Regions from separate parts of the Nitratireductor sp. GZWM139 genome, predicted to be linked through region 4. Evidence: riboswitches for the same ligand, from Rfam matches in the RefSeq annotation. Region 4 holds a riboswitch; each other region holds the start of a gene.
What was found. Region 4 has a riboswitch for cobalamin ahead of cobW (cobalamin biosynthesis protein CobW). Riboswitches for the same ligand answer to the same signal wherever they lie in the genome.
Positions count from the first base shown of each region.

Region 1: it holds a riboswitch for cobalamin, as region 4 does, so the genes downstream of both, NDI72_RS03410 (TonB-dependent receptor plug domain-containing protein) here and cobW (cobalamin biosynthesis protein CobW) in region 4, are expected to answer to the same signal.
Region 2: it holds a riboswitch for cobalamin, as region 4 does, so the genes downstream of both, NDI72_RS04270 (ribonucleoside-diphosphate reductase subunit alpha) here and cobW (cobalamin biosynthesis protein CobW) in region 4, are expected to answer to the same signal.
Region 3: it holds a riboswitch for cobalamin, as region 4 does, so the genes downstream of both, NDI72_RS08710 (LLM class flavin-dependent oxidoreductase) here and cobW (cobalamin biosynthesis protein CobW) in region 4, are expected to answer to the same signal.

Region 1 covers NZ_JAMQML010000002.1:205,543-209,216, forward strand. The annotation lists gene NDI72_RS03410 (TonB-dependent receptor plug domain-containing protein) at 1-1,701, opposite strand, end outside; cobalamin riboswitch at 1,827-2,038, opposite strand; gene NDI72_RS03415 (ABC transporter substrate-binding protein) at 2,315-3,674, shown strand, end outside.
Region 2 covers NZ_JAMQML010000003.1:23,522-27,195, forward strand. The annotation lists gene NDI72_RS04250 (amino acid ABC transporter permease) at 1-351, shown strand, start outside; partial or broken gene NDI72_RS04255 (amino acid ABC transporter permease) at 356-943, shown strand; partial or broken gene NDI72_RS04260 (amino acid ABC transporter ATP-binding protein) at 932-1,534, shown strand; partial or broken gene NDI72_RS04265 (PLP-dependent aminotransferase family protein) at 1,621-1,797, shown strand; cobalamin riboswitch at 1,888-2,100, shown strand; gene NDI72_RS04270 (ribonucleoside-diphosphate reductase subunit alpha) at 2,196-3,674, shown strand, end outside.
Region 3 covers NZ_JAMQML010000006.1:3,494-7,167, reverse strand. The annotation lists gene NDI72_RS08720 (FecCD family ABC transporter permease) at 1-176, opposite strand, end outside; gene NDI72_RS08715 (ABC transporter substrate-binding protein) at 201-1,190, opposite strand; gene NDI72_RS08710 (LLM class flavin-dependent oxidoreductase) at 1,190-2,245, opposite strand; cobalamin riboswitch at 2,419-2,615, opposite strand; gene NDI72_RS08705 (DUF1330 domain-containing protein) at 2,849-3,271, opposite strand; gene NDI72_RS08700 (crotonase/enoyl-CoA hydratase family protein) at 3,277-3,674, opposite strand, start outside.
Region 4 covers NZ_JAMQML010000014.1:41,586-45,259, reverse strand. The annotation lists gene NDI72_RS16590 (HupE/UreJ family protein) at 1-10, opposite strand, end outside; cobalamin riboswitch at 46-245, opposite strand; cobalamin riboswitch at 574-771, shown strand; gene cobW (cobalamin biosynthesis protein CobW) at 948-1,985, shown strand; gene cobN (cobaltochelatase subunit CobN) at 1,990-3,674, shown strand, end outside.

The sequences.
Region 1 (3,674 bases), on a different contig from region 4:
ATCGTCCAGCTTGAAATTGCCCGTGTCCACCGTGTCGATGGCCGCCTTGGCCGAGGCCGAAATGGTCCATTTCTCGGCAGGCCGTACGCTGGCGATCAGCCCGATCTCGTGGCGCGGCACACGCGGCAGCCGCGCATCGTTCTGATCCACCGAATGCGTGTAGGTGTAGGCTCCGGTGAGATCGAACCAGTCGGTTGCGGCATAGCTGAGCGAGGCCTCGACACCGCGCATGCGCGACGTGCCGGGGATCTGGTCATACTGGGTCGTGTAACCGATCAGATCGTCGATCTCGAGCTGGAAATAGGTGATGTCGGCGATTGCCCTGTCGTTCCAGAAACGCTGCTCCACGCCAATGTCGAAACCGAAGCTGGTTTCAGGCCGCAGATTGGGGTTTGCCCCGAACGGACCGAAAAGCTCGTTGAGGCTGGGTGCACGGAAGCCGGTTCCCACCGAGCCGTGCAGACGCGTTCCGGTCGCATCGATGAGATAGGAGGCGGTTGCCCGGTATGTGGTGTGCCCGCCGAATTCGCTGTGCTCGTCCTGCCGGAGGCCGGCTGTCAGCGTCAGGTTTTCAACCGGCGTGGCAATGGCCTCGCCCCAGACGCCTGCGATCCAGAAATCGGAATCGATCTGGGGGTTGAACATGCCGGCGGGAAAGACTGCGCTCTGGCGTTCGTAATCCGCGCCACCCTGAACCGTCAGCCATTCATTGACGTCGAATGCGCCCAGATAATCGGCCTTGTAGCGGCGACCGTCATAAGAGCCGTCGAACGCGGTGCCGGTGATGGAGCGTTCCAGGTCGAAGGCCTGCACGGAAACCGTGTTGCGGAAGCGGCCGTTCATCAGGTCGAGATTGAAGCCGGCCCGGCCGGCCAGCTGTTTGCTGTGGTTGGTCGCCGTCAGATTGTCGCTCGGCAGAATGGTGCCGAAGCCCTGATTGTCGAACTCGGCTTCCGCGTCGATGTAGAGCGCCGAGCCGAATACGGAGAACACGTCTGAAAATGCATGCTCGGCATTCACGTCGAAGGTGACGTTCTCATAGCCATCGCGCTCCGTGCCCGAAGCCGCAGCCGAAATGCCGTCGGTGCGGTAGCCGGTTGCGTTGATGGAGAGTTTCGACTGTTCGTTCGCCGCCCTGAAACCGTAGGAGCCGCCGACCGTGCCGTGCGAGCCGCCTTCGCCCTGAATGATATGGGCGATGCCCGGTTCGATGTCGCCCAGCGTCGACAGGCTGATCACACCGGCAATCGCATCGGAGCCGTAAAGCGTGCTCTGCGATCCCTTCAGCACTTCGATGCTCTGCAGGCCGCCCGACAGAAGATACTGGTAGGACGTCTGCACCTGCGGGCTGGTCGGATCGGAAATGTCGATGCCGTTATAGAGCGTCTTCACATAGCGGCGCGGCGCGCCGCGGATCGAAAGGCTGCCCTCTGCGCCAACGCCACCCGGCGATGAGAGGCTCACACCCGGCAGCAGGTCGAGATACTCGACGGCCAGCGGCAGGGACTGTTCCTCGATCTCTTCACGGCCCACCACGTCCACCGTCGACCCCACGGTGGAGGCCTCTGCCGGTGTGCGGTTGGGCGTGATGACCAGTTTTTCAAGCACATAGTCTTCTGCGCCCGCCATGGTGGCTGAAAGGCCCGTCAGCAGCGCCGAAGCGCTGAGCAGGAGCCGGGTGCGATAACGTCTGGATGGCATGCGTGCTCTCCATGAGAATGCTGCTTCTTTTGCTGGAGAGCGATGGCTGTCTGAATCTGTCCCCCGCCAGCGATGACATTTCGTCACCACTGCGAGATCCACAGCCCCGGAAGCGTCCCGCATCCGGTCGGTGACGGCTCAAGGCAGGTTTCCTGGCTCGCGCTTCATCGGCTTCCTCGCCTTCCCGGGGCATTGCACCCAGTGGCATAGGAGGAGCCTCGGCGCTCACAGTTGCGGGAGCAGCCACGGCTGCGGCCTGATCATGCAGGGCCGTTCCGTGTTCCCTTTTCCCCGGCATGCGAGTGCCTGCCGGAGCACCTCAAGCGAACAAAATTCGCTTACCAACTGGCTCCGGCAGCGTCAATTGCGGCCTGTGGGACGGCTGTTCCACCCATAACGGTGCAGGTGGCGGGTATTGTCAGTACAGGTTTCGGAAATTGTTGCGAAATCGGCTCTATTTGTCAGTTTTACGGCTCATTTGTCGCAAACTCGTCATTTCAACGGTCGAAAAACCTGCAAAACTTACCATTGGCCCCGGTCGTTTTTTGACATCGCTGGCGCGATGGGAAATGCTGAACACAAACTGATAACGGCAAGAAATGGGAGTGCGTCGATGACGTTTTTCAAGAGCAATGGCGAGAAAGTGCCAGCCCGCGTCGCCGAAATGGCGAACGAAGCGCGCGTCGGAAAAATGGACAGACGTGAGTTCCTGGCGCTGGCAAGCGCACTCGGCGCATCGACAGCCGCCGCCTACGGCATGCTCGGCCTTGCGGCACCCACCCATGCGCTCGCTCAGGAGCCCAAAATGGGCGGCACGCTGCGTGTGGCCATGTTCATCAAGGATCCGAAAGACCCGCGCACGGCCGACTGGTCCGAGATCGCGAACGCCATGCGCCAGACGCTTGAGCCGCTGGTGAAATACACGCGCGACTTCACCTTTGAGGGCCGGCTTCTGGAGAGCTGGGAGGTCAACGAAGACGCCACCGAGTACATTCTCCACGTGCGTCCGGGCGTGACCTGGAACAATGGCGACGCCTTTACCGCAGACGATGTGATCTACAACTTCAACCGCTGGTGCGATCAGACGGTGGAGGGCAACTCCATGCCCGCCCGCATGGCCGCACTCATCGATCCGGAGACCAAGAAGGCGCGCGAAGGCGCGATCGAGAAGGTCGACGACATGACGGTGAAGCTCAACCTGTCAGCCCCTGACATTTCCATCATTCCCGGCATGGCCGACTATCCGGGCCTGATCGTGCATCCGAGCTTTGATGAGACGGGCCGTGATTTCATCGCCAATCCCATCGGCACCGGTCCCTTCGAACTCGTTTCATACGAAGTGGGCAACCGCGTCGAACTGAAGAAGCGCGAAGACGGCAAGTGGTGGGGCGGCGAGGCCTATCTCGATGGCATCGAGTTCATCGATTACGGCACCGATCCATCGGCCATGGTAAGCGCCTTCGAATCCGGCGAGATCCACACCAATTACGAGACCACCGCCGATTTCGTGGACATTCTCGACGCCATTGGCCTGGTCAAGTCCGAGGTCACCACGGCAACCACGATTGTGGCCCGCACCAATGTCAACAACAAGCCGTATGACGATGAGCGGGTGCGCCGCGCGCTGCAGATGGCCGTGGACAACGCCACAGTTCTGGCGCTTGGCTACGACAATGCCGGCGAGGTGGCCGAGAACCACCATGTTTGCCCGATCCATCCCGAATATGCGGAGCTGCCCAAGATCGAGCGCAATGTGGACGCGGCCAAGGCGCTGATGGAAGAGGCCGGCCAGATGGAGCATGAGCACGAGCTGATCTCGGTCGACGAGGACTGGCACAAGAACACCGGCGACGCCATTGCCGCGCAGCTTCGCGAGGCGGGTTTCAAGGTCAAACGCACCGTTCTGCCGGGCTCGACCTTCTGGAACGACTGGACGAAATACCCGCTGTCCATGACCAACTGGAACATGCGCC
Region 2 (3,674 bases), on a different contig from region 4:
CTGGCGGAGGTGTTTCGCGCGGGCCTTCTGTCCATCCCCAACGGTCTGAAGGAGGCGGGCCTCGCCATCGGTCTGACGCCGATGCAGATCCGCACCTCCATCGTCATACCGCTGATGTTCAGAAACGTGCTGCCGTCGCTTTCATCCACGCTGATCTCGCTTTTCAAGGATACGTCTCTGGCCGCAGCCATCGCGGTGCCGGAACTCACCTTCGAGGCGCGCAAGATCAATGTCGAAACCTTCCGTGTGGTCGAGACCTGGATCGTCGCTTCCTGTCTCTATGTCGCCACCTGCACGGTGCTGGCCGCGCTTATGCGCATGGTCGAGCGCCGTCTTGTGATTTCGAGGTGAGCCGATGAACGAGTTTCTCGCATTTCTCGATCAGGTCTGGCTTGCCCGTTTCGTGATCCTGCGCGGCCTTGGCCTGACCGTTTCAATCTCGCTTCTGGCCATCGCCCTGGGCTCCGTGCTGGGCGTTATGGTCGGGCTTGCGCTGACCTATGGAAACAGGCCGCTGCGTTTTGTCGTGCGCGCCTATACGGATTTCATTCGTGGCACGCCCGTGCTCGTTCTGGTGCTCGCCAGCTTCTACATCCTGTCCACGATCGGCATTGAGCTGAACGCGTTTCAGGCGGGTGTGTTTGCGCTGGCGGTCTTCTGTTCCTCGCATGTGGGTGAAATCGTGCGCGGCGCGCTGCAGGCCATTCCGGCCGGGCAGACAGAAGCGGCCAAGGCCATCGGCCTCACCTTCAGCCAGACCTTCACTTCGGTTCTGTGGCCGCAGGCGCTGCGCCAGATGCTGCCCACCTGGGTGAACACGGCTGCGGAGATGGTCAAGGCGTCCACGCTTCTGTCCGTCATCGGCGTGGCCGAGCTTCTGCTCCGCACGCAGGAGATCATCTCCCGCAATTTCATGAGCCTGGAGTTCTATTTCCTGGCCGGCCGCATCCTCATCGATGGTGAACCCATCGGCTATGAAGAGCGCAACGGCGTGCGCGTTCGCAAGAGCGAGAAGGAAATCGCCCGCCAGCGCGCGCTGACGGGCATGGCCTTCCAGCAGTTCAACCTGTTCCCGCACATGACCGCAGCATCCAATGTCATGCTCGGCCTGATCAAGGTGAAGAAGATGGCGCGCGACGAGGCGCGCAGCGTCGCGGAGAAATGGCTCGAGCGCGTCGGTCTCGGCCAGCGCGCGGATCACTACCCCGGCCAGCTGTCCGGCGGTCAGCAGCAGCGCGTGGCCATCGCCCGCGCCATCGCCATGAACCCGCGCCTCATGCTCTTTGATGAGGTAACGTCTGCGCTTGATCCCGAACTGGTGGGCGAAGTGCTTCAGGTGATCAAGGATCTGGCTGCCGATGGCATGAGCATGCTTCTGGTCACCCACGAAATGCGCTTCGCTTTCGAGGTTTCCTCCCGCGTCATCTTCATGAATCAGGGGGTAATCGGCGAGGAGGGGGATCCGAAGGTGATGTTCCTGAAGCCGCAGACCGAACGCCTTGCCGAATTCCTCAAGACGTCGAGTTTCGCCTGAGATCTTGACCAACTGCCGCCGGCGCGCCTGAGCGCCCGGCGGAAAATCTGGCGCCTGCCACGCACAGAATGATGGCGGCAGTGACCGACGGGCTGGATGCGGCCACGCTTGCCCGCCATGCGCTTGAGAGGGACGTGGTGCTCGCGCCAGGAAACGCCTTCAGCCTGTCAGGCTCCGCCTGCGGGTTCCTGCGTTTCAACGTTGCTCAATGCGACGATGAACGGATTTTTTCCGTTCTGGAGGAGATCACACGCGCGCCGTAGAGCCATGCCCAAAGCGGCGTTGCGAATAATCCAGCAGTTTGTTTCTGCTTTCCCCGGAAACAATATATTGACTTCATATATCCAGAAGATACCAACTGTAGGGGTTATGGTTCTTTCGATTCCTCGTGGGATCGGAAGTGAAAAGGGAAGCCGGTGCGCCTCTGGGCAAGGCCGGCGCTGCCCCCGCAACTGTAAGCAGCGAGCCGCTTTCACTCTGTGTCACTGATGCCCCAGCGCATCGGGAAGGCCGGAAAGCGGTGATGACCTGCGAGCCAGGAGACCTGCCATGACGAAATAAACGTCCACGGGCGGGGTGTCCCGGTGGTGCGTGTGTCGCCACGGCAATGCCGTCGCGCCGCATGTCTCCGCGCCCCCGTCCAACCGCCACGGGGGTCTACATGCCGGCGACTGAAGCACAAAACACCAATGGAACCGCCACGGTTCCGCATTCCACTGCAAACACCGAAACCGCATCGTCTGAACCGGGTTACCGCGTCATCCGCCGTAGTGGCGGCGTCACGCCGTTCGATCCCGCCAAGATCGCGGTGGCGCTGACCAAGGCGTTTCTGGCGGTTGAGGGTTCCACCGCCGCTGGCTCGCGCCGTGTCCATGAAATTGTCGAGGAGCTTGCCGTACAGATCGTGTCCGCGCTCACGCGCCGGGCCGATGCCGACCGTCTGTTCCACATCGAGGAAATTCAGGATCAGGTGGAACTCGCCCTCATGCGCGGCGAGCATCATCGGGTTGCCCGCGCCTATGTGCTCTATCGCGAGGAGCGCGCCCGCGAACGCGCCGCCGGGACGGCCAGTGTGGAAGCCCCGCAATCCGCCCTGCAGATGACGGCGGATGACGGAACGCTGGTTCCGCTGGACGAGGCGCGGCTTGCCGCAATCGTCGAAGAAGCCTGTGCCGGCCTCAAGACCGTTTCCGCCGAACCGATCCTCACGGAAACCCGCCGCAATCTCTATGACGGCATCCGTCAGGACGAGCTGTCGCTTGCGCCCATCCTTGCCGCCCGCACGCTGGTGGAGCAGGAGCCTGACTATGCGTTCGTCTCCGCGCGTCTTCTGCTCGACAAATTGCGGCGCGAGGCGCTTACCTTTGTGGCCGGCAGGTCCGAGCAGGCGACGCAGGCCGAAATGGCGGAGCGCTATGCAAGCTATTTCCCTGACTTTATCGCGAGCGGCATTGCAAGCGAGCTCATCGACCCCGAGCTTGCCCGTTTCGATCTGGCGCGCCTTGGCGCGGCGCTCAGGCCCGAGCGTGATCTGAACTTCCAGTTCCTTGGCCTCCAGACGCTCTACGACCGCTATTTCCTGCATGCCGGGGGCATTCGGTTCGAGTTGCCGCAGGCGTTCTTCATGCGTGTCGCCATGGGGCTTGCCGTGCGCGAGATCGACCGTGAGGCGCGCGCCATCGAGTTCTATGACCTTCTGTCGTCCTTCGACTTCATGGCCTCCACGCCCACCCTGTTCAATTCCGGCACGCTGCGCCCGCAGCTTTCTTCCTGCTTCCTCACCACGGTGGCTGACGATCTCGACGGCATCTTCAAGGCGGTGAAGGACAATGCGCTGCTTGCCAAATATTCCGGCGGTCTCGGCAATGACTGGACGCCGGTGCGCGGTCTCGGCGCGCATATCAAGGGCACCAATGGCGAGAGCCAGGGCGTCGTGCCGTTCCTCAAGGTCGCCAATGACACGGCCATCGCCGTCAATCAGGGCGGCAAGCGCAAGGGCGCCGTCTGCGCCTATCTGGAGAGCTGGCACATCGACATCGAGGAGTTCCTCGATCTGCGCAAGAACACGGGCGATGACCGCCGCCGCACGCACGACATGAACACGGCCAACTGGGTGCCCGACCTGTTCATGGAACGCGTC
Region 3 (3,674 bases), on a different contig from region 4:
AGCAGCGCAACCATCAGGACGATGACCAGCGCATAGCCGGTAACGCCACGCCGCGACGCCCCACCCTCAAGACCATGCTGCACGGCCCCGCCCCGCGCGGGCGGCGCGGACTGGAGAATGGCGATCAGCGCTTCATGGCTGTTCGCCTTTTCCTCTCTGGAGGCCGGTGCATGCATCGTTAGAAACCGTATCTAAGCCGGCTACTTTTCGATCCGGTCGGGATGGAATGCCCGTGCGAGCTTTTCCACCGCATCGATGGAGCTCGGCCCCGGCTGTCCCCAGACGGAATCGATGGTGACGAATTTCTCGCCCGCAATGCCGGGCACATTCTCCACCGTCGGGTTGGCCTTCAGGATCTCGATGCGCGCCTGCCCCAGCTCACCGGCCGGATCGCCGACCACCTGGCCACCGGCCGTGCCTGAATAATAGACAACGATGTATTCAGGCGCGCGTTCGGCGATCTGCTCCCAGGAGACCTGGCCATAGCGGTTTGCCACGTCGCCAAAGATATTCGCCCCGCCGGCCCGCTCGACCACATGCGAAAGCATGGTGTTGCCGAGCACGGCGCGCGGTGCGGATTCGCCGCCATTGAAGATGAACACCGGCATGGCCTCAACGCCATCGAGCTTTGCTTCCACCTCGGAAAGGCGCTCCTCGATGTCGGCGATCAAAGCCTCGCCGCGCTCGCGCACGCCGAAGATTGCCGACATGGAGCGGATTTCCGCATAAAGCTCGTCGAAACCGAACTTGCCGAGATTGCAGCCCTCGGTGTTGAGGCGGGTTTTCATGCCCAGATCGTGAAGCTGATCGCGCGTGTGGCGGCTTTCGCTGAACCCGTCCGGATAACCGGCATAGACGAAATCGGCCTCCGCCTCGATCAGCTGTTCGGTGGTGGCGACCAGCGGTGAAAGCACGGGAACCGTGTTGTACGCCGCCTCGTATTGGGGGCTGATCTTGAGGTTCGCCATATAGGAGGTCCCGGCCATGCGGTCTTCCAGACCGAGCGCCAGCATCATCTCCGTGGCGTTGTTGCTCAGCGTCACCGCCCGTGCCGGCGGCGCCTCATAGGTGGTGGTGTAGCCGCAATTCTCATCCGTGTAGGGAAAGCCCGCCTCATCGGCAAAGGCGGGCGCAGACACCAGAACCAAACCTGCGACCGCAAGCCCGCGCAGACCGATTAATCGCGACATCAATTCACTCCTTCTATGGCCGGCATGCCGCCGGCGCTTTCAACTGGGGATGGGGTTTGGTCTGGCTGGCCGAGCGCTGGCATGACCTCCGCTGCAAACAGTTCCATGCCGGCGAGCGCCACATCGTTGGCAATCAGGCCGTTGGCGCTGAACAGACAGCGAATGCTGTTCGCGCCGGTCTCCGCCGAGAGCGCGCGCAATTGCGCAAGGCAATCCTCGGGCGTTCCCGCGATGGTGAAATCCGCCAGCATGGCGGCGCGATCACGCGGCGCAGGTGGCTGCATTCCACGCTCCAGCGCCCGTGCCGCGCGCCGTGCATTGAGCTTTTCCAGAAGCGCATCGACCCGCTCCATGGCCTGCGCCCGGGTCGGCGCGATCATCACGTAACGCGACAGCGATGAGGCGGCGAGCGGCGCGCGCGACCCGCCATGGCGATCAAGCGCTGCATGAAACACCGGCAACTGCCGCGCTTCATTGGGTTCAAGGCTCAAAAGAAGCGGAAAACCGTTCCTGGCGGCGATGTCGACCGTCTCTTCCGAGACGCCGGCGACATAAATCGGCGGATGCGGCTTTTGCACCGGCGGCGGCCCGACGGAGACGTTGGAAAAACGCCACGGCCCGCCATCCGCCGAACAATGCGGCTTCGTCCAGGCGTCGATCATGATCCTCAACGCTTCGGCAAACCGCCTTGATGCGTCATCGCGCGAAATCTCGAGCGCGGTGAATGTGCCGGGCTCGGTGCCGCGCCCGATCCCCACATCCACGCGCCCGCCGCTCTGAAAATCGAGCTGCGCGATCTGCTCGGCAAGCAGCAGCGGATGATAGAGCGGCAAAACGAGGATCGACGTGCCGAACCGCAGCCTCTCCGTCCGCGCCAGAACCTCCGCGCCAAGCAGAAGCGTGGACGGATAGGGCAGCGTTTCGCGACCGAAATGAAATTCGTTGAACCAGATGCCGCCGAAACCAAGCGCGTCCGCCCGTTCGACAAGACGCATCAGCGCCCGGTGGTCGCCAAGCGCGCCTTCGCGGGCAAAGCCTGCCAGATCAACGCGCATGGCGCGACCCGCCCGAATGCGGCGCACCACATTGGAACAATCGGCTCAGTTCGGCCTGCGCCGAAGGAAATCGGGAAACGGATCGGAGACGTGACGTCCCGATAGACGGACTCATTGCCGGCAAAGCGCCTGCATGCATTCTGGGCCTCCTGCCGGCGCACCTCGTCCGGCGTTCATGGTCTATGCATGAGGCAGGTCTCCTGACTCGCGGCTCGAACGTTCGGTCCGCCTTCCCGGCTTTCGCCAGTGGCATTGGAAAGAACTTGCCGCTTACAGTTGCGAGGGCAGTCCCGGAATTGGTCTGTCTGGCAGACCGCACCGGGTTCCCTTTTCATCCGCGAAAGGCGGAACCGCATGCGGCGGCGACCCTATCCGCGAAGGAACCGCGACGCAACCGCGAAAGGCGTTTGCGCGAAAGAACGGCCGACGCGTAGCTGGCTTGCCGCAACATGCACCGGTTCGCCAAGCCCACCATTCGCGCAAGCGATGAGGAGAGCGCCTCGATCGTGGCTTGCCCGGCAGCACGTGAAGTCGACCTATCTCGCCTTCGAGAAGTTCTACAAACTGCTCTAGGATCAGGGCTCTAGCAACCGGAAGTCGCCTTCAGCCCCCGGCGAAATTCACACCGCCGGGCTGCGGGGCGAAGCGGACGAGCCGACTGTCCGTAACGCCGGCCTGACGATGCGGCAGCGCTTCATGGTAGGCCGGGTCGCGCATCATCTGCGCAAACACGCCGACCGATGGATATTCGGCAATGAAGCAGATGTCCCACGCCTCTGCCTGCGGGCCGATCAGCATCAGCTCGAAACCGCCCCGCCAGACGATGCGCCCGCCCAACCGTTCCAGAACGGGCGCGCTGATCCGGCTGTATTCCGCATAGGCGTCCCGACCGCTTGCCACCCGGCCATCCGGATAATCCGCCCGCTCACGCAGCTTGATGAGATTGAGCATCTGGACCGGCCCCGGCCGTGCATCCGCCCGAAACGCCTCCCAGATCTCCTTGGTAAAACCGGTGTAACGCGTCATCTGCTTCACCTTCCCTGATAGACGGGCGTACGCCGTTCGATCCATGCGTCGAGCCCTTCATGCACATCTGCCGTCGCGCACATGCGGGCAAACTGTTCGCGCTCGATCAGAAGCCCCTCTTCAATCGTCGTGTTTATGCCCCGCGTCACGGCCGATATGATCCGGGCGGCCGCCAGTGGCGAATGCTGCAGGATGCGCTCCGCCAGCTCAAACGCCGCAGGAAGCAGATCTTCCGCAGGCACCACCCTGTTCACCAGCCCCAGCTCATGGGCGCGCTGCGCCCCGAACGTATCTCCCGTCAGGAGCAGTTCCAGCGCGCGCTTTCGCCCCGCCAGTCGCGACAGGCGCTGCGTGCCGCCAAATGTCGGCGGAATGCCGATATTGATCTCCGGTTTCGCGAAAA
Region 4 (3,674 bases):
GCGTGTTCATGTCCGGTCCTTTCCCCTCCACCCGAGGGTTACGGTGTTTCTTTCAGGCCGTCGGCAGGTTTCCTGGCTCACGGGTCGATGCGTTTTCCAGCCTTCCCAAGGCGTCATGCCTCAGTGGCTATCAGGAAAACGCTCTCCGCTTACAGTTGCGGGGGCAGCCGTGGTTTTGGCGCGATTGCGCCGCACCACGTTCCCTCTGGGTCCGCTTCAGCGGAACCGACAGCGGGCGGAGCATACAAGAATCGCCACGCCCCGCAAACGCTTTGTTGCCCACATTGACAGACGTGGCAGGCGAGCCGTAAATGCGCAGCAGACGGTCCTTCTCCCGCAATGGAGAGGGCCAGGGTCAGGACCTATCAATATGACCACAATGGTCGGCCTGATTTGTGCGGATACGCGAAGCAAGACAGTAGGAAGACTTCATGTCTTTCAAGGTCTTGCGACAAAGTTGCCCGTGCAAAACAGGCCGATCCGAAGGACGCTCGATAGACCGGCGATCTGCCGCGTCAAACCCCTTGACCGGGGAGAGGCCCCGCTCTGCGGGCTTTTCCTCGCATCTCTTGGTCTATCGAACGCCATTGCGGTCATATTGATAGGTACTGACCCTAGAGGGAATGCGGTGCGGGCCTTGCCCAATGCCGCAGCTGTCCCCGCAACTGTAAGCGGAGAGCGCACCTGACACGCCACTGGGGTTTGCCCTGGGAAGGCTGGAAAGCGCATCGACCCGTGAGCCAGGAAACCTGCCGTCTGCGAATGAAATCCTGACCGCCTGGCGGGTGTCCCGGGCAAGGAGTGTGCATTGTGACTGCTGACAGCGCCGCTGCGCGCCTTCTCCCGACCATTCATGGTGTCTCTGCCAGTACGCGGCCGCAAAAGGCCCGTGCGCCCCTCACCCGCGTCTTATCGTTCTCCACACTCCATCACCTGAAGGATATCCCATGACCACGAGTTTCGACCGGGTTCCCTGCACCGTCGTGACCGGCTTTCTCGGCGCCGGCAAGACGACGCTGATCCGCAATGTTCTGGAAGGCGCGCATGGCAAGCGGCTGGCGATCATCGTCAATGAGTTCGGCGATGCCGGCATTGATGGCGAGGTGCTGAAAAGCTGCGGGCTGGACAATTGCCCCGAGGAAAACGTTCTCGAACTGGCCAATGGCTGCATCTGCTGCACGGTTGCCGATGATTTCGTGCCGGCGCTCGACCAGATCCTCGCACGTGAGCCGAAGGTCGATCACATTCTGATCGAGACGTCCGGTCTGGCGCTGCCAAAGCCGCTGGTGCAGGCCTTTCAGTGGCCGGCAATCAAGAACCGTGTGACGGTCGATGGCGTGATTGCCGTGGTGGACGGGCCGGCGCTTGCCGACGGTCATGTGGCTGCGGACATGGACGCGCTGGATGCACAGCGCGCAGCCGACGATTCGCTCGACCATGATGATCCGATCGAAGAAGTGTTCGACGACCAGGTGGCCTGCGCTGACCTGATCGTTCTGTCGAAGAACGATCTTCTGGATGAGGAAGCCGCCGGGCGCGCCCGCGCGCGGATTGCGGGGCATCTGTCGCGCAATGTGCAGATCGTGCCGAGCGCGCATGGCAAGGTGGACCCTGCCCTGCTGCTGGGTCTCGGGCTTGCCGTCGAGGACGACATCGAGAACCGCAAGACGCATCACGACGATGCGCATGACCATGAGCACGACGATTTCGATACATTCGTTGTCGATCTGCCATCGGTTCTGCGGCCCGAAGATCTGGAAGCGCGTGTCAATGCGGCGGTGGAGACCGGCGAGGTTCTGCGCCTCAAGGGCTTTGCGCATGTGAAGGGCAAGCCCATGCGCCTGCAGGTGCAGGCAGTCGGTCCGCGCGTGTCGCACCATTACGACCGCCCGTGGAAGGCCGGCGAAGCCGCCGAGACGCGGCTTGTCGTGATCGGTCTCAAGGGCATCGACCGCGCGCGTATCGAAAGCCTTCTCTCGGCCTGATCCGATGCACATCCTCGCCACCACCAGTGCCTCACTCGACGATCTGATCGAGCCTGTCGATCTGCAGCAGTCGCCGGCGGACATGGTGGCGCTGTCGTTCACCGACAGCGATCTGGCGGGGATTGCCTCTGCATGGCAGGCGCAGCGCGAGGCCCTGCCCGCGCTGCGCCTTGCCGCACTGCGCGACCTGAGACACCCCATGTCGGTCGATCTGTGGATCGACAACACGGCAGCGCATGCCCGCGTCATTCTGGTGCGGGTGCTGGGCGGCTATGAGTGGTGGCGCTATGGCTGCGACCGGCTTTCCGCACTGGCCCGGCAAAAGGGCATCGCGCTGGCGCTGCTTCCCGGCGAATGCCATCAGGACGACGCGCGCCTGGCCGAGCGCTCCACCGTTTCGCCGGAAGCGCGCGCGGCGCTGCTCGCCTGCTTCCGCGAAGGCGGACCGGACAATATGCGCGCGCTGACCATGCAGCTTGCGTGCCTTGCGGGGCGGGACATCGAAGCGCCGGAGGCGGAACCGGTGGCCAAGGCCGGTTTCTATGCGCCGGGCCATGGCATTGTCGAAGCGTCGTTCTTCCCGGCCAGTGCGAATGCCGACAGGCCTGTCGTGCCGATCCTCTTTTATCGCTCCATGCTGCTGGCAAGCGATGTTGCGCCCATCGACGCGCTGGTGGAGGCGCTTGAGGAACAGGGGCTGTGTGCGGTTCCCGTTTTCGTTTCCAGCCTGCGTGACCCGGTTGCCGCCGATCTCGTGCGCAACGCCGTGGAGGCGTTGGAGCCGCAGGCGCTCATCACCGCGACGGCCTTTTCGAGCGGCGCGGAGCCCGGCGAAAAAACGCTGTTCGACCGCTTTGGCGTGCCGGTTTTTCAGGTGGTCACCGCCACCACGCGGCGCGAAGCGTGGCAGGAAGGGCAGCGCGGTCTCGCGCCTGCGGACCTCGCCATGCATGTGGTGCTGCCGGAACTCGATGGCCGGCTGATGGCCGGCGCGATTTCCTTCAAGGATGAGGCGGCGCTGGATGAAGGGCTTTCCTTCGGCGTTCAGCGCAACCGGCCCGAACCCGCGCGCATCCGGCAGGTTGCGGCGAGGATCGCCGCCTTTCTGAAGCTCGGTGGCACTCCGGAGGCTGAGCGCCGCATTGTCGTTCTCATCCCGGACTATCCAAGCGCCCCCGGCCGCACCGGCTATGCGGTGGGGCTCGACGTGCCATCGAGCGTGCTCGCCATGCTGCATGACCTTGATGAAGCGGGTTATGCGGTTTCTGGTGTTCCGGAGACCCCAAGGGCGCTGATGCAGCAGCTTGAAGAGCCGTCGGAAGCGCTTTCGCTGGATGAATACCGGTGCGCTTTCGATGCGCTGCGCGAAGAAGCGCGTGAAACGCTGTTCGCCACCTGGGGACCGGCGGAAGGCGATGCGGAAGATGGCGTCTTTCCGTTCCGCGCGGCGCGGTTCGGCAATGTCACCGTGGCGCTTGCGCCGGATCGCGGGCGCTCGGCAGACCGACGCGTGGACTATCATGACCCGACGCTTGCACCGCGCCATGCGCTGGTCGCCTTCGGCCACTGGATGCGGGAGGGGCTCGATGCCCATGCGCTGATCCATGTGGGTGCGCATGGTACGCTGGAATGGCTGCCGGGCAAGACCGTGGCGCTGACGGAAACCTGCTTTCCGGAGATCGTGGCTGG